3 regions of the Pradoshia sp. Z6_59 genome follow, and region 3 is predicted to be linked to each of the others. Evidence: a T-box and tRNA genes for the amino acid it is inferred to sense, from the RefSeq annotation. Region 3 holds a T-box; the other regions hold tRNA genes.
The links. The T-box of region 3 lies ahead of argS (arginine--tRNA ligase). A T-box ahead of a tRNA ligase gene usually reads a tRNA of that ligase, here a tRNA-Arg.

Region 1: it has a tRNA-Arg gene. The T-box ahead of argS (arginine--tRNA ligase) is inferred to sense a tRNA for this amino acid. The anticodon was not compared.
Region 2: it has a tRNA-Arg gene. The T-box ahead of argS (arginine--tRNA ligase) is inferred to sense a tRNA for this amino acid. The anticodon was not compared.

What each region holds. Positions count from the first base shown of each region.
Region 1 is NZ_JBZCPP010000001.1:378,941-383,586, forward strand. Features, by position in the region: gene AC4D4B_RS01875 (copper resistance D family protein) at 1-504, shown strand, start outside; gene AC4D4B_RS01880 (hypothetical protein) at 555-695, shown strand; gene AC4D4B_RS01885 (hypothetical protein) at 1,044-1,535, opposite strand; gene AC4D4B_RS01890 (hypothetical protein) at 1,542-1,958, opposite strand; gene AC4D4B_RS01895 (DUF6944 family repetitive protein) at 2,181-2,771, opposite strand; tRNA gene AC4D4B_RS01900 (tRNA-Arg) at 3,137-3,210, opposite strand; gene AC4D4B_RS01905 (STAS domain-containing protein) at 3,352-3,840, opposite strand.
Region 2 is NZ_JBZCPP010000009.1:122,342-126,987, reverse strand. Features, by position in the region: gene AC4D4B_RS11460 (esterase/lipase family protein) at 1-429, shown strand, start outside; gene AC4D4B_RS11455 (NAD(P)/FAD-dependent oxidoreductase) at 617-1,834, shown strand; tRNA gene AC4D4B_RS11450 (tRNA-Arg) at 2,029-2,102, opposite strand; gene AC4D4B_RS11445 (metallophosphoesterase family protein) at 2,277-2,789, opposite strand; gene AC4D4B_RS11440 (XTP/dITP diphosphatase) at 2,786-3,391, opposite strand; gene rph (ribonuclease PH) at 3,438-4,175, opposite strand; gene AC4D4B_RS11430 (GerMN domain-containing protein) at 4,319-4,646, opposite strand, start outside.
Region 3 is NZ_JBZCPP010000003.1:123,632-128,277, reverse strand. Features, by position in the region: gene arcA (arginine deiminase) at 1-694, opposite strand, end outside; gene argR (arginine repressor) at 925-1,380, opposite strand; T-box leader at 1,524-1,734, shown strand; gene argS (arginine--tRNA ligase) at 1,787-3,472, shown strand; gene AC4D4B_RS04645 (hypothetical protein) at 3,558-4,181, opposite strand; gene AC4D4B_RS04640 (Crp/Fnr family transcriptional regulator) at 4,266-4,646, opposite strand, start outside.

The DNA of each region.
Region 1 (4,646 bases), on a different contig from region 3:
GTCCTTATGACATTTGTTATAGATCTATCGCAATATCCAAATTCTTGGATGGTTGATTATGGACAATTTTTATTGATAAAACATATTCTTATTATGGTGCTGCTTGCCTACGCTTTCGTTAATGGCATACTCATTCGACGGAGGTTAAGGGAGGACGAAACCTTTAATCCAGTTCCCTGGGTGAAAGCCGAAAGTATAGTAGCACTACTGATTTTTTCGGCAACTGCTGCAATGAGCCAGCAATCACCGCCAAGTGCAGGTACATTGGAACATGAAGGATTATCTTTTCTATTCGAACTCTTTTATCAAGGTCAGTATTATTCAGGAATGGATGTTCAGATGAGTGTAAATTCAATCAGTATCTTACTTATTACTATTGCTTTTCTATTTTTAGCCTTGCTATTTTATGCGTTTATTAAAAAAGCTTCATCAATGATCACATTAGTGCTTAGTATCTTCTTTGTCCTTTCAAGCTATTTGGCTTTGATCATGAGTGTTAGTTAAAAGGGAATTATTATAAATTTTTCCGTAGGTTTTAAGTTAGAGATTATAAAATGAGTTTATTTTTAACAAAATGGGTGCCATTCATGAATGGATTGGCCTTTTTCTATATAAGGAATATATGTCGATGTACGGGCTACGCTGAAATTGAAAAAGCGATTAAATCGGTGATTAAACGTGAAGCAATAGAGTAACGAATAACTACAAAGTATTCATAGGGTGTGGTCATCAAGCAAAAAAGATTTAATCGCTTTGCCAACTATATTTTATATTCGTTCTTACGAAACGAAAGTCAGCAGAAGCATAATGAATAGGAACGTCCTAGGCATTTATAGGACGTTTTTATTAATGAGAAACATAAAAATTATTTATGGATATATGCATACAGACTATTAATTGCAATTTACTCACAACTATGCTCAAAAACATGTGGAGCTTATTGTATGGTACTATCTGAAATTGTAAAGATAAGTATATAGCTGATTCGATTGTGAGGATATAGGATATATCCCATTGAGATAAAGAAACGTGTGGAAATACATTTAATTATATCTAGCATATAAAAAATTTTGTATATGACTAACTTCATTTTTTAATGAATTAACTAACGAAAATAAAGCATTCACATCATTTTGCAATAGGGTAATCTGGTTCTCGATTTTTTTAAATTGTTTGTTTTGTTCTTCCCTATATGTTTGCTCATTCTTTTCATTTAATTCTGATTGTTTTATATCCAGAAAAGTACCGCCAATAGATACTAAATCACCAATTGTTATAGTACTTGCTCCAATTAATGCAAGGATAAAACCTAAGTTGGATTCATTGGCCTGGTCAGGGGGAAGAGAAGAATCTGCCGTATTTTCTAATTGCTCTTCTTCTTCAATTTCCTCAACTTCGCTTGCCTCAAAGCTGATGCCGAGAACTGTAAGAAGGTTACCTATTGTGACAATCATTTGGCCAAATAAATCAACCTTATCTCCAAATTCAACAGGCAAAGATTCGATAAATTGATTTTCTGAGTCCTTTTTAATCAACTCTAATCACCTACTTGATTGTAGCCTGATTTTCTCCATAACTTTTAATGTAGTTTGATTTAAATCCTCTTGAATTCTTTTTAATGATGAAAAATCTTTTTCAAGTTCTATTTCATTTAATTCAAATAAATGATCCATACTATCAGTGTTAAATACGTTGTTTAGGCAATTTAGAATCCCTTGGAAGGATGATACTAGTTGAGTATGTTCAATGACTAAAAATGAGGGAGGAATTGTATTTTCTAAACAAAGTACGCTAGTCTGTGCAACATTTACTGCATTTTTTAAATCTATATAGTATTGTTCTGGGTTTATGATTAAACCATTATCAGCAAACTGTGGATAGATTTTATTTGATATATAGACTAAGTTACCGCCGGCTAATTGAAGAGCATGCCCATATTGTTTTATAGTGTTTGCCATATCTTTTCCCCTTTGATCTATAAAGTAAGTTAAAACAATATATGCCCAAAGATTAAAGAAGTTCCAAGAGTATATAATCTGGATGCCATTGTGATTACAGATGTCTTTTTTCAAATGATTAATATATGAATTGTAATATTCCACCAAATAAAAAAGGAGTTCCAATAAATCGTCAACATGACTTTTTGGAACGCCTCTATTTATAAAGAAATGCAATTTTATCTATTTATAGTATACAACTGAATTAACGGTTTGAAATTTGGAAAGATCCGACTCACTTATTGTTTGAGCGATTGCTTGGATGATAGCACCAATAGCTTGTATCCAGCTGCCTATGGAATTGAATTGCTGTCTCTTAAGACTGGTTGATGGTAAAAATCCCGCTATTACTAACATATTAATCCCAATGGTTTGTAACAATCCTCCGAATGCATTATATAGATCAGTAAGATTGGTTATTCTTTCCAATGAATAAATAAAAGACAAAACAGTGCCCAATGCTTGTCCTTCATTTCCTATATTGAATACGGTTTGTTGTGCATTTGAATCACTAAACGGAAGGATATAACCGGCCACTTCCGCAGACAAGCCGCCTGCTTGAATTATATTACCAACTTTATTTAGTGTCAGGTCGCTCTCAGTGTCAACCAGGACTGCCGTAGCTGCAAGCTGAAGATTGTAACCAATTAAATTGATATCAGATGAGGCCTTATTATCGAGTGATATAGGTGGTGTATTCCCAATAGCAGTTACAATTCTGCCAAACGCGCCTACCCACATTGCACCTGTTATTATCTGTGTTTTGTTTTCTATTTAAATCACCAACTTATTGTGGTTTTAGTCATGCATCATTGTATTCAAATAAGTAAATTTATGTTCTGCTAAATTAAATAACGGAAAAATAAATGCAATCCTGTCCTATTTGCAGAATTTCTTCAAGAAGGATTCTAAATATACGATTTCAAAATTGTATTTCAGCCGATTAAAAATATTCATTAAGAGTTGGAAAAAGAGAAGAGTAGAAATCTTTTGAAGTGTAGGGGAACGTGCAAAATAAATGCAAAATAAAAGCGTAAACTATAGATTTCTTTAGGAAACTACAGTTTACGCTAATCCTTATAAACGTTGATATATCAAGGGTTTGATGTGATTATTTGAATTCTTTAAGAAACAGGAAACGTCCCAGAGAGGATTCGAACCTCCGACCTACAGTTTAGGAAACTGTTGCTCTATCCTGCTGAGCTACTGGGACTTATGTAAGATACTTTATAATTATAATAATTTTATTACAAAAGGTCAACTTTATTAACCAATTAATATTCTAAATTAATAAATATGGTTTATTAAGGAAAATGTTATAGGATTTTAAATTCCTTATCACTGAAATCTCAATCTATTTCAGTGATTCCTTTACCATAATAAGACCCTTTTCTTTCATTAAACATTCCAGTGCTGTTTTAAAGGTTGAGAATGTATGTAGTGAATTAGTAAAAGGTAATTGGGAAGAGACTAAGTCTTTTACGAATTCTGGTGATAAGCCTACAACGAGGACTTGTATTCCCATCACTTTTAGGGAGGATATTAAGTTTCCTATATTCTCACCCATCAGTTCTAAATTATCACAATCTTTTAGTACAAAACCGGAAAAATCCAGTACGATGGAATCGATTTCTGAGTTATTTACATAATTTAATATGATTTGAATAACCTGATCAAAGTAGGCTACTGAAACATCAAAAGTTAAAGGAACAAGTAAGGTATCGGGTATGATGGAAGCAATCATCGGGACTGAAACTTTACGGTCCTTAGCTTCCAACTCCCTGACTCTTTCGGTTAAATCATTTATTTGCTTAAGAAGTAATTCTTTTTCGTTAGTCTCCATCTTCAACCTCGCTTATCTAAAATATATACATTGACTTCAGGTATATTATTGTTTAATTCGGTGGAAACACATGTAAATCCTTTATTTTAAAAAAAACTTCGAAAGTAAACCGATTGATAAGAATACTTATAAGGGTGGATGTTTAGAACTGGAGTTTACCATACGCGCAGCATAAAAGACTTTTAGATTGCCGTGATTGATTATGAAGGTATATATGGTTGCATTAACATATAAAAAACTATAAATCAAATAATAATTTTGAAATGGATGTTTTTTATAGAATCCTACATAGTAGTAGCCAAATAAAGGATTAACCCTTGTTAGTATGATCCTTTAGCTTCTTTAGAATGTTATTTTAATAAAATTTATGAAAGTTTTTTGAACATTTAGATGAATTTATGATAGTCATAAGTGATTTCATTTTATATTAACATTATTTTATGTTATAGTTTTTCCTAACTATATTAGGCAAGGAGGCTAACTAGCTAGAATTGTAAGGCTTAGTATGATAATCCAATGCAACAGACTCCTTTTAAAGATGTTTTTCATTAGAGAAGGATCTTCCGCTTAACTCTTCTTAAATCGTGTCCTACCATGGTAAGGAAGGATTTCGATTAATTTCTACTTTAATTATATTTTCACCCAATTTGAGAGCATTTAACATTCTCGGCTTGGTCTTTTGCATGCAGAAGAGTATTTAGAGATAATAAGGATGTAACCAAAACTAATAACAAAACGTAAAGAACTATTAAACTAGTAATAATTTTTAAAAATAATTTGGAGGTGAATCCCTCTTAAGAGGGAAA
Region 2 (4,646 bases), on a different contig from region 3:
GACCAGATGATTTTTTCCGGTGCCAGCTTATATACCTTTAACATTAAAGAATTCACCCCTGGTACATGGACTGTACAAATGAAGGCAAAGGAAGCAGATGATGCGTATCTATTAGCCTCTACCTTTAACGAAAAGGATGTATATAAGCTCGATATGGCCGGAACTGGCAAAGCAGAGCAAACCGGATTCACCATTCACACTCCTAAAAATGCAAATACAAGCAGCATGACCATTAAATTCATAGATAAAGATGGGGTTGAGCTAACACAAAACATCCTGCCGAAGACCACCAACGGAGCCGATATTTCTGCTACACTGCCAAAGGTTCCTAAGCCCGGCGTCTATAATATGACGATTGATATCAAAACTAAGCACCCTAACGGCGAAGAATCTATTCGCACCTTGGTGAGATCTGTTTACATTGACTAATTATAGAAACAACCCTCTTATGTTTATCTATCAGGGGGTTGTTTCTTTTTTGTATTCAGGTTATAAAGTGACCACAATACAATTACTTACACTTCACTCTATATAATAACCCACGCGTTAATACGGGAATATTTTCATTTCCACCGGGAATTCTATGCGAAACATCTCTATAAAAGGAGCACGGATTATGAACCTGCAGAGTGGCAAATATTATTGGCAAACAACCTATCCAAATCCTCCTGTATATCCATCGTTGGAGGAAGATATACTTTGTGACGTTCTTATTGTTGGCGGAGGAAGTTCAGGGGCGCAGTGTGCTTATCTCTTAAGGGACAAAGGACTTAAAGTAGCAGTAGTTGATAAACGAAGAATTGGTACCGGCAGCACAATGACTAACACCGCCCTCCTTCAATACTTAGGAGATAAGATGTTGTTCGAGTTGGTCAATTCCTTTGGGGAAGAATCAGCCATTTACCATACAAAATTATGCGAGCAAGCCATTTCTGAAATTGAAGAAACCTCGAAAAAACTAAATATTGATTCCGAGTTTACACGAAGGGATAGCCTCTATTATGCCAGTGACCCACAAGGAGAAACTAAGTTACAAAATGAATATGATTATTTGATAAAGCACGACTTCCCTGTCGATCTGCTTAACGAAAGCCAAATTAAAGAGCGTTACCCATTTTCTAAGCAATCAGCCTTGTACATCCATAGTGATGGCGAAATCAATCCATTTAAATATAATCACGGTCTGATTCAAGCAGCCCATCAAGAGGGTGTACACATATTTGAAGACACAAAAATAACTGGCAAAAAATTTAATAAGGATTTTGCTACATTTTATACGGATCGCAATCATTCCATCACAGCGAAGCATGTCATCATTGCAGCCGGATATGAAGGGCTCGAATTTAAAAAAGATAAGGATTGTCTTCTGACCAGTTCATATGCTGTTATCACTAAACCGGTTGAAAATCTTCAGCAATCTGAATGGTATAAACAAACATTAATTTGGGAAACAGCACGCCCATATATCTATATGCGCACAACTGCAGATAATCGGATTATCATTGGAGGACTTGACGAAAACACAATCTATCCTGAGAATCGTGATTCAAAAATTATTCATAAAAAGACGAAGCTTATTGAAGAATTTAATAAGCTCTTTCCCGATATAAAAGCTGAACCAGAATATTATCTTGGAGCCTTCTATGGCGGGACACATGATGGACTTCCTCTTATCGGTCAATATGACGAATTTCCACACTGCCATTTTCAATTTGCCTATGGAGATAACGGACTTGTCTATAGCACTATCTTGTCTAAAATCATCACGGATATCATCACAAAAGGTTCCCATCCAGCCTTTAACTTATATAGTCAGAAACGGAGGGAAAGGTAATCCAAATAGGTTATCTTTGTGATTACAATACAATATTCAATGTAAAATAGGAAAAAAACGTCTTTAAAAGGTTTTGCCTCTTTCTTTAATTAACGGGCTTAGAAGCGAATTTGTTTTATAATTCTAGCTTCCTATTTATTAGATTTAGAAAGCACAAAAAAACCTCTTATGAAAATAAGAGGTTTTTTTAATAGCGTCCCAGGAGAGATTCGAACTCCCGACCGACGGCTTAGAAGGCCGTTGCTCTATCCAGCTGAGCTACTGGGACATGTTTTTATTTTTTCAAGTTGTCCTTAACGACATTTATTATTATATAATCACTTTATTTATAAGTCAATAACTTTTTTGAAAAAGTTTTTTATCTTTTTAAAAGTGAAGGGAAGGGAACTCACAAATCCTGATCTGTATATTCCCTTCACTTACTATACAACTTTTTTTCGATTTAGGAAAGTGTTGTTTTCAATTGCCAGCCTGGTAATTTTTCCCCCGACATTGTGTAAAAATCAACGATTGCATTCTGACCTTGTTTTTCGAGAATCACATAGGTTTTATACTGACTTCCTCTTGGCAGACGAATACTGCCGGGATTAATATACAGGCAGTCATCAATTTTTTCTGCACCTGCTATATGAGAGTGGCCAAAACAGATAACATTCGCACCAACCTCTTTCCCCTTCAAGCTAATATTCATCAACGTAGATTTGATATTGTATAAATGCCCATGTGTCACAAGTATTGACCAGTCTTCAAGATGTGCAATTAAATCCTCCGGAAAGTCCTCTCCGAAATCACAATTACCGCGTACAGTTTGATAATACTGAATTACTTGATCATCACGAGATAATTCTGAATCCCCGCAATGTATAAACAGATCGACCTCTTCTTTATGTCTTTCATGCAAAACGTCCAATTCTTCCAGTAAGCCATGGCTATCACTGACAATTAAACATTTCATAGGTATTCCACTACTTTTTCATTTAGTACTTTCTCTAATTCTTTTAAAGCATTCGCTCGATGGCTGATTCTGTTTTTCTCCTCTGCTTCGAGGTTCGCCATCGTTGTTTGTTTTTCCGGCACAAAGAAAATAGGATCATATCCGAAGCCATTTTCACCATCCGGCGCGTCAGCGATGATTCCCTCACATGTTCCGGAAACTGTGATAGGATCCATCTTTGGACCGACAAGTGCTATTGCACAATAAAAACGGGCAGTTCGTTTTTCTTGCGGGACACCCTTCAGCTCATTAAGAACCTTCTCATAATTAGCTCTATCATCTTTTTCGGAACCTGCATACCTTGCAGAAAAAATACCCGGACGTCCATCCAATGCATCAATGACCAAGCCAGAATCATCAGACAAAACAGGCATATTCATAAGCGCGGAAATAGCGTTAGCCTTCAAAAGGGCATTTTCTTCAAATGTACTTCCTGTCTCTTCAACATCAATCGCATTCTCAATATCCAATAGGGTAATGACCTTAATCCCTTTCGGGGAAAATAATGCTTCAAATTCTTTTGCTTTACCTTTATTTTTGGTTGCAATTAAAACGGTATTCATATTCACCTTCTCCTCCCAAGAGAAAAATCGTATAAATTGGTACGCTTTACTGAATTTTAGCTGCTATATCTCCCAATGCCTCTTGCTGTACAGTAAATAATTGCTGTAAACCTTCACTTGCAAGGTCAAGTAATTCATTTAATTGATGTCTGGAGAAAGTAGCTTCTTCACCGGTTCCCTGAAGCTCCACAAATTCTTCTGCGCCTGTCATAATGACATTCATATCAACCAAAGCCTTAGAGTCTTCATGATAATTCAAATCAAGAACCGCTCCAAGCTCCTCAACCATCCCAACGGACGTGGCAGCCAGATAGTTTTTAATCGGATAGGAGCTAATTTTTCCTGCCTCCTGAAGCTTATCGAGCGCAATCGCCATTGCAACAAATGCACCTGTAATCGAAGCTGTTCTTGTTCCTCCATCTGCCTGAATCACATCACAATCAATCCAGATTGTTTTTTCTCCAAGCGCTTCCAAATCGACTACTGCACGTAATGCGCGCCCAATTAAACGCTGGATTTCCATCGTACGTCCAGTAACTTTCCCTTTAGTTGATTCTCGCATCGTCCTTTGCTCTGTTGCACGAGGCAGCATTGAATATTCTGCCGTAATCCACCCTTTGCCTTCTCCGCGCATAAATGGCGGTACACGGTCATCTACACTGGCTGTACAAATCACCTTTGTATCACCGACACTGATTAACACCGAACCTTCCGGGTGTTTAATATAATTTGTTTCTATATGTACGGGTCTTAATTCATTCTTCTTCCGACCATCAAATCTCATAGGTACCTCCTAAATGTATACATCATGCTTAGTTTAGCATACCCTAATTCAATAAAAAAGCACCCTGTCCAAACAATATTGCCATTTATGTCCAAATTAAAACAAGCAAGCTCCTATACGGAACTTGCCCATCTTTTTCACTATTAGTATTTACCTGTATTAACGGTTTCCGGTCGTGTTACCGGTTCCGATAGCTTCTTGCCATCTTCCTTCAGAAGCTCACCCTCGCCATTTACCTGAATCGCCACTTTCTTTATATCTTTTTGCTCAGTCAGAGAAAGCACCAGTTCATTTAATAAATGGCCGGATACTATTTTCTCCTCCCCATCAAAGCTTGAATAAATAGATTCATTAAAATTAAGCGTAACCACGCCATCCTCTATTTTAGGTTCCTCGACTAATGCAACATCAGGTCTGAACTCCGTAACAAGCGGTGAGGAATAACCCGGACCTTTAATCAGGCTGCTGACT
Region 3 (4,646 bases):
AAACACCGATTGCTACTACTTCTGGGCTTAATACAAGCTCATCTCCACCCTCAATTGGGTTATGGTAAGTACGATCAAGCCATACAGGAACATCTTTACCAGCAAAACGTGGATGATGCTTGATAATATATTCCATAAACATGGATTCTCTGCGTCTTGCAGGTTCGCGCATGTTATTAATCGTTAATCCATTTCCAATTGCGGCTGCCGGGTCACGAGTAAAATAAAGGTTTGGCATTGGATCTGTATAGAATGGATAATGGTCTTCCATCAATTCATACAAATGTGTTTTTTTGCTGATCTCCAGTTCATTTTTGCGGATACCGGACATAATTTTGTCAACCATGTCCTCATTTGAAAATGATAATAAATACTCTTTAAGATTTTCAAATGTACCCTGTACCTTTGCATTGCTTTCTTCAAGCATGCGGCTAACAAATTCCTCTTTCACTTCAGGATTTGTAAGAGATTCTGCAGCAAGCTTCTCAAGGTATAAAACTTCTATTCCTTGATCTCTTAGTGTATTAGCAAAATAATCGTGCTCTTCCTGAATAATCGGCAAATAAGGAATATCATCAAACAATAGTCTCTCCAGATATTCCGGAGTAAGATTTTCTACTTCTTTTCCGGGACGCTTTAACATTACAGTTTTTAAAGTGCCGATTTCAGAAGTAACATGAATTGGATTTGTCATATTGCCTTTCCTCCTGCACACCTTATTTTTCTTACATTTTTAGTGTAAAGGAACGAAAAAAAGAGATTTGTGATTTTTTACACACAAAAAATGTGTAAATCTTCACACAAATCTCTTTAAATAGAAAAGTTTATGTATGAATATTCAATTAATTATCTGTAATTTCCTATTATTTCGCATAACTATGTATATTTTTTTGCATATGATACTTGAAATATAAAAAATATTTCTTATAAATTTGCAATTGTTCTTAACCTTTCTTCCAGGGCCTCTGCTTGATGGATTGTACGGCAAATAATCATACAGGTATCATTCCCACATATAGTTGCCGCTTTCTCTTCCCACTCAAGTTCATCTAAAATTGCCCCAAATGAGTGAGCATGACCAGGTAATGCTTTTAGGATAATAAAATATTCTATTCTTTCAATATTTAATAATGCGTCTTGCATTTTTTTTCGTAGTTTCATTGTGTCATTGTACTTATGATCTCCGATAAATCCATACTTCGTCCCTCCGGTCTTAGATGGATATTTTACTAGGCTTAATTCCCGAATATCTCTTGAAATGGTAGCTTGGGTAATATGCAACCCTTGCTTAGATAATTCTTCGACCAGCTGTTCCTGAGTTTTGATTTCATTATTCTGAATTACCTGCTTAATAATAGCGAGTCTTTTTTCCTTATTCATAACAAAATACTCCTTTTACTAAGATCTATAATTCTATTTTATACTCATTTGTGTATAGATGAGCAATATATTCATGCAAAAGAATAATATGTATTGACTTTCTATTCGGAATTTCTATACTATTTGTATATAAATTAATAAAGATAATATTTATGATGAAGAATAGTACTTAAAATACAAATTATAGCGAGCCGGGAATAGTGAGAGCCTGGTATTATTGGTTTTAAGGAACGCGCTTCTGAAATGCTCATGCGAACATCTTTAGTAGTTTGGGCCGGACTTTTCCGTTATAAAGTTAAAGTGGTTCATTAGAACAAGCAGAGTGGTACCGCGGGTTTACAGCCCGTCTCTTAAAGATTTTTAAGAGACGGGCTTTTTTTATTATATTTTACTGGAGGCTGAGGATATGGATATAAAATTAGATGTAGCTTCTCATATGAATGAAGTACTAAACGGTGACTTAAATCTTGAAACATGCTTGTCTTTGGTCGAAATCCCAAAGAACAAAGAACATGGAGATTTGGCATTTCCCTGTTTTACTCTCGCAAAACTATGGAAGCAATCTCCACAGAAAATTGCAGTAACATTAGCTGACCAACTAAAGGATGAACGTTATGAGGATGTAAAAGCTATAGGACCATATGTTAACTTTTTCCTCGATAAAAAATTCATCAGTGAAAAAGTAATGAATGCGATATTAGCTGATCAACACCATTACGGCTCACTGTCTCTTGGAAATGGGGAAAATATCGCAATTGATATGTCTTCACCCAATATCGCCAAGCCCTTTTCGATGGGGCACCTTCGCTCCACAGTAATCGGAGCCTCTATAGCCAATATTGTTAAAAAATGCGGTTATACTCCCGTTAAAATTAATCATATTGGTGATTGGGGCACTCAATTTGGAAAATTAATTGTAGCCTATAAAGCATGGGGAAATGAAGAAAAAGTTAAAAAGAGTCCCATCAGCGAACTTTTAAAGTTATATATTACTTTTCATGAAAAAGCTGAAATAGAACCTGAGCTAGAGCAACAGGGACGTGACTGGTTCAAAAAGCTGGAGGATGGGGACGAAGAAGCCACGAAATTATGGGAATGGTTCAGAGATGAATCCCTGAAGGAATTCGAGATAATATATGATCTGCTGGGCATTCAATTCGACTCTTTTAATGGGGAAGCTTTTTATAATGATAAGATGGCAGAGGTTATAGAAATAATTGAGAATAGTGGCCTGCTTGTAGAAGATCAAGGTGCCCTGGTAGTCAAATTAGAGAAAGAGGGATTAACACCTTGCTTAATCAAAAAATCCGATGGCGCGACTCTTTATGTAACACGAGATTTATCAGCTGCTTTATACCGTCATCGTACCTACGATTTTGCCAAGGCTGTATATGTAGTCGGAAATGAACAATCCTTACATTTTAAACAGCTTAAAGCTGTTTTAAAGAAACTTGGATTTGACTGGGCTGACGACATTTCACATGTACCATTCGGAATGATTATGAAAGACGGCAAAAAAATGTCGACCCGTAAAGGAAGAGTTGTCCTCCTCGAGGAAGTGCTGGCCGAATCAATCGAGCTTGCTCGTAAAAATATTGAAAATAAAAATCCTGATTTAAATAACAAAGATGAGGTTGCAAGACAAGTCGGTGTAGGAGCAGTTATATTCAATGATTTGAAAAATGACCGTATGAATAATATTGAATTCTCGCTCGAGGACATCCTAAAGTTCGAAGGTGAAACCGGTCCCTATTTACAATATACAAATGCTCGTGCCCATTCGATTCTTAGAAAGGCATCCACTCCTACGAGTGCTTCAGCAGGCTTAAGTGATGAATATAGCTTTGATATTGTAAAGCATTTGCTGGCCTTTCCATCCGTGATTGAGCGGGCTTTCGAAAAAATGGAGCCATCCGTTATTGCTAAATACTTGATTGACTTGGCTCAATCCTTTAATCGCTATTATGGACATATACGCATATTGGAGAATGACAGTGAATTGCAAAATCGCTTGGCTTTAATAAAATCAATTACCATTGTTCTTGAAGAAGGTATGCATTTATTAGGAATGGAAGCACCGCAGGAAATGTAATCTTAACTAACCTAAAAACAAATCGGAGAACCGTTTACCATAGAAACAGTTCTCCGATATATTTTCCTTATTTTTGTTCAGTCCATTATGATTGTATTGTAAATTCAGGTACCCCTTCGAAAACGGCTAATTCGTCGGCTGTAAATTGGACTCTAATCTCCTTTTTTTCATGAACCTGTAAATAAGCTGTTACCTGTTTTTCTTTCTTTACAGAATCGGAAACAGGAAAATGCAACGTTACCTGCTGTGATTGATGCTCATAATTTTGCAGTATAATTTTGCATTCATACAGATTACCTTCATCCTGCTCTTCCATTGTACATTCGCTTTCCAAATATTCTATAGCATTAGCTCCATTCTCAGCAGCATAAATATACGTTTTGGCAGAAGTACTTAATAGACTATTAATTACAAAAGGAATAGCAAACAATAAGACAACCAAGAATACCGGTTCAAATTGCGTATATTTCTTTAAAATCCGGGGATGCTCCATAGATAGCCATTTCAAAAATAACAAGATTCCGCTGACCTGAATGATAATGGATACAATCCAAACATAAGAGATTCCAATCTCGGCTGTAACAGGAATAGAGTACGCTTGAAACAGTTGATGGCCTATAGTTTCATCCTGACCGGGCCATTTCAGTTGTAATACTAACCCCCAAATAAATATAACTGCTCCCAGTGTATGATAGGAAGTTTTGACCACATTACCCCTCCATCCCTTCAGTTTAATATTCCTATTATAGTAGGGAGATGGAGAGATTTTCAATTAATCAGTTCATAAATTCCCTCATATAACCTCTTCTTCAAAATATTCAGGTTTATGAATATGGAGCATTCGATCCTTTATAGACAAAATCTGGTCCTTCTTTAATTTATTTACGACCATACTTACGGTTTCTCTGGAGGTTCCGGACATAACAGAAATTTTGGTTGTTGTAATTGGGCAATTAATACGAATGACCCCCGATTCTTCTTCACCCAAATCATTCATTAAATAATCAATGGTATTCAACACTCTTACATGTGCACTCGGGGTCATAACATTTTTAACTCGATTTTCTTGTACCGCAAGTAATTCATTGACTTGCAGGATTACTTTTTTAAGAAGTGTAGAGTTTTTTGATACAATACTTTCGAATGCATCTGCCACCATATAGAAAACCCGAAT